Regions from separate parts of the Streptococcus sp. HMSC065C01 genome, predicted to be linked through region 2. Evidence: predicted binding sites of a transcription regulator. Region 2 holds the regulator's gene; the other holds the start of a gene.
What was found. The regulator HrcA, encoded in region 2, represses chaperone genes, less so after heat shock. The targets are predictions, from matches to a motif close to TTAGCACTCNNNNNNNNNGAGTGCTAA.

Region 1: the regulator HrcA is predicted to act here: its motif matches at 1,074-1,100, upstream of groES (co-chaperone GroES).

The regions. Positions count from the first base shown of each region.
Region 1 covers NZ_KV812856.1:66,587-68,790, reverse strand. Annotated here, with positions in the region: gene groL (chaperonin GroEL) at 1-748, opposite strand, end outside; gene groES (co-chaperone GroES) at 770-1,051, opposite strand; gene HMPREF2918_RS04890 (hypothetical protein) at 1,181-1,474, opposite strand; gene HMPREF2918_RS04885 (PTS system mannose/fructose/sorbose family transporter subunit IID) at 1,576-2,204, opposite strand, start outside.
Region 2 covers NZ_KV812860.1:59,782-61,985, forward strand. Annotated here, with positions in the region: gene grpE (nucleotide exchange factor GrpE) at 144-668, opposite strand; gene hrcA (heat-inducible transcriptional repressor HrcA) at 693-1,727, opposite strand; gene HMPREF2918_RS10515 (M15 family metallopeptidase) at 1,896-2,204, opposite strand, start outside.

The sequences.
Region 1 (2,204 bases), on a different contig from region 2:
CAGCGATGATCAAGAGTGGACGGTTGCTTTGAAGAATGCTTTCCAACAATGGCAAGATTTCTTGGATATTTGAAATCTTCTTGTCAGTGATCAAAATGTATGGATTTTCAAGGTCTGCCACCATTTTTTCATTATCAGTGACCATGTATTGTGAAAGGTAACCACGGTCAAACTGCATTCCTTCAACGACTTCCAGTTCTGTCTCCATTCCACGAGACTCTTCAATCGTGATAACTCCATCTTTGCCAACTTTTTCCATGGCCTCAGAGATGTACTCACCGACTTTTTCAGAACGAGAAGACACAGCAGCTACTTGAGCAATCGCTTCCTTGCTCGATACTGGGATCGCATTGTTTTTCAAAGCTTCTACTGCTGTTGCAACAGCAGTCTCAATCCCACGACGGATGCCAATTGGATTAGCACCTGCAGTGACGTTTTTGATTCCTTCACGGACGATGGCTTGAGTCAAAACCGTTGCAGTTGTTGTACCGTCACCTGCGATATCATTGGTCTTAGAAGCCACTTCTGACACCAATTTAGCACCCATATTTTCAAAATGGTCTTCCAATTCGATTTCTTTTGCGATGGTCACCCCATCATTTGTGATCAAGGGTGAACCAAATGATTTTTCAAGAACCACATTGCGACCTTTAGGGCCCAACGTAACTTTCACTGTATCTGCTAAGACATCGACACCACGGACCATTGCAGAACGTGCATCAGATGAAAATTTAATATCTTTTGCCATTTCTCTTACCTCTTTCTTCTCTTACTCTACAATTGCAAGAATGTTTGCTGTTCCAACGATGGTGTAGGTTTCTTCCCCATCTTTAACTTCAATTCCTGCATGGCTTTCAACCAAAACTTGATCTCCTGCTTTTACAGCTGGGGCGATGAGTTCACCACTTAGGGTACGCACACCTTCACCAACGGCCACTACTTCAGCTGTTTTTGTATCGGCCTTGCTCGCACCTGCGAGGACAAACCCTCCAACAGTCTGTTCTTTTTCTTCTACTTTTAAGACAACACGGTCTCCTAATGGTTTTAACATGTTCATTCCTCCATACGTGTTTTTAGCACTCTCTATACACAAGTGCCAACTTATGTTTCTATTGTATCACTTGGTCAGAAATAGTCAAGAAAAAAACACCTCAAAAATAAATGAGATGCTTCTAAAATTTCAATTTAAAATTGTCAATTTTTGATTGAAATCATCGATCACTTTTTGAAGATTGATCCGCCCGCGGTAGATGCCATATCCAAAAACAATCATGCCTAAAATTCCAATCAAGGCTAGTAAAATCCCGAGGATCAAGAGTGGGAGGAAACTTTTGTGAAAGAGATAGATCAAGACCACACCAATACTGGCAATGATAAAGAGTAAGCTAAACCAACGTCCAAGGTTTTCAAGCATGTGGCGTTGGTACTTGATTTCTGTTTCATATCCATTGACAAGTTCTTGTTTTGTAACCATGGGATTCCTCCTAATAAAAATTGAGAATGAAGTGCAAGTAAAGGAGGTCCATTCACTTCATTCTCAAAAACTCCTACTAGCAAATTCGTTTTTTCTTTTCCTTAGTATTTAAGATGTGGGTCAAAGATACCAAGGGCAACACCGATCAAAGCCACTACAACGAGAAGTAACATAACTTTGTTTGGTGAAATTTTTTTCTTAGACATCAACCACCAGCAAAGAGTGATGAAGGCTGCTGTCAAGAGACCTGGATAAACACCATCGATCTTTTCTTGAATGTTCAAGAAGACTTTTCCTTCAGAATTCTTGAATTGAAGGGCTGTTGTAACAGATACCCAAGTAGCTGCTACAGCACCGATAACCATACCACCGACAACGCTGATCGCTTTACGAAGAGCTTGTCCTTTTGGTCCTACAAGGAATTCAACAGCTTTATCCCCTAATTGGTAACCTTTGAAGAAGGCAAAGCGCATACCAAAGTAAACTAAGAGGTTCCATACGACGATGTAGAAGAGGGCACCAGCGACGTTACCACCTTTAGAAAGTCCAAGGGCAATCCCCAAGAGAACTGGAATCAAGGTACCAACGACCAATGAGTCACCAATACCAGCGATTGGTCCCATCAAACCGGCACGCATACCGTTGATGGTTTCGCCATCTACTGCATCTCCGTTTGCACGCGCTTCTTCCAAACCAGCTGTGATCCCTACAACAAGAGATCCTAGTTGTG
Region 2 (2,204 bases):
ACTTTGAGCCTAAGGTCTCAAAGTTTGCGAAGATACCGCCACGGCGAAGAGTATCGCCTTCGGTTCGCTTCGCTCACTATTGGCAAAGCCGAACCAATGTTAATCTTTCTTTCATAGTTTAGTGTCGTTTCGGACAAGACAGCTTAGTTATAAACCACTACCATGGCTGGGCGCAGGATGCGGTCATGGAGTTTGTAGCCTTTTTGGAAGACTTGTGCGATGGTGTCTGCTGGATGTTCATCATCTGCAGGCAAGGTTTGGATGGCCATGTGGTAGTTATGGTCAAAGGCTCCGTCCGCTGGAATTTCTTCGATTCCTTCTTCTTTCAGAGCATGTACCAAACTTTCTTGGACCATTTCCAAGCCCTTCTTCACATCATCTGTCAACCCTTCGACGGCAAGGGCACGTTCGAGGTTGTCCAGTGATGGTAAGATAGCTTTTGCCAAATCTTGGCTACGGTATTTTTGTAATTGTTGACGTTCTTCATTGGCACGGCGCTGAATATTTTGCATTTCTGCATGAGCACGAAGGTATTTGTTTTCAAATTCCTCGGCACGCGCTTGTGCTTCTTCTAACTCAGAAGGTTGGTTGCTTTCCTCTACAACTTCTTCAGTTGTTTGGGCAACTTCCTCTTCTTTCACGTCTTCTTTTTTGATATCTTCTGTCAAGGCATACACCCCTTTCATTTGGTCTTAATTTACTTCATAATGGTTGCTGTTGAGGTAACGGTAGTAGTCCGTCAACTTCATAACCAGTACCCGGCCGATGACATTGACCAGGCTAATCACACGCCTGTAATCCATCTCTACGGGACCGATCACATGCATGAGGGCCATCCCACGATAAGGAACCAAGAACTTATGACTAATGACCGTCACATTTTTCAAGGCCTTCTCTTGGGATTCTGCAACCAGGATCTGGGTCATTTGGTCTTCTGGCATTCCCCCTCGTAACTCCAAGGCTACGTGTTGGGGATTATCTAAGAACTGATAGGTCTGAAGATCGGCGTAGGTTAAGGATGAAACCTTTCCTTCTACAAAGACCAGTTCTTGAAACAGTTGCGAGAAGACGTAATCAAAGAGATCCAGCACATTGTCTGTCGTCTTGAAATAACGCTGTACAATCTGTGGAATCTCTGTCCGCAAGCGGTAGTGGATATCCAAGACTGTATTTCCAATGAAACGCTCTTGAACCAGCTGATGGAAAATTTCCAAGTCACTGGTTAAGAAATTTTTTGGAATGGCAAACTGGACGGTGACAGGCTTTGATTCATCCAAGGTCAACACCGCTAAGGCATCGTGGTTGGACAATGGAACAATCTCAAAACCAGTCAAGCGCTGACGTGTCGGTTCAACATCCTGAATCACTGCGGTGTAACCCGTCATCTGGGCTAGCAACTTGGCCGTAGCATCCAAGATATCATCTAACTTAAAGGCTTCGAAATCAAAGGCTTTCACCACTTGGTAGACATCTTGCTCATCAATCAGCTCTAGATCGAGCGAGTTCTGAACAAAATATTGGAAACCAGCACGGCTAGGCATTCGGCCACTCGAAGTGTGGGCCTTTTCTAGTAAGCCTTGTTTTTCGAGGGCAGCCATGTCGTTTCGAATGGTCGCACTACTGGATTGAATGACATCTTGTAGCGCTTTTGAACCGACTGGTTCGTGGGTCTTGGTAAAGATATCGACAACAAGATTGAGAATCTCATTTTGACGTTCTGTAACCATGACCTCACCTCTCTTTCATTTTTTAGCACTCTAAACACTCAAGTGCTAAACTATGATTCTATTATACACCCATCCAAAAGAAAGTCAAGAGAAAAATCCAAAAAATTAGCACTCTTTTTTCAAGAGTGCTAAAAATCATTCTTAAGACCTAGAGAAGTGAATCTCCTCTTATTTGCCAGCTTTTTTCAATAGCTGAATATATTCTTCCAATACTAGCTGATGCTTGGCCATATACTGAGCATTTTCTACGCCAACATAACGGAAATGCCAATTCTCAAAATTCACACCCGTGATGTTGCTCTTCCCATCTGGGTAGCGAAGGACAAAGCCATATTGCGGTGCGATGGCAGCCAGCTGCATGCCCAACTCATCACTTTGGCCAGCTTCGACACTCATATCAATCGCAAGTCCCGTCTGGTGTTCACTAGCACCAGGGACCTGTACCTGAGTCTGCACCTGCTTTTCAGCTTCTTCATG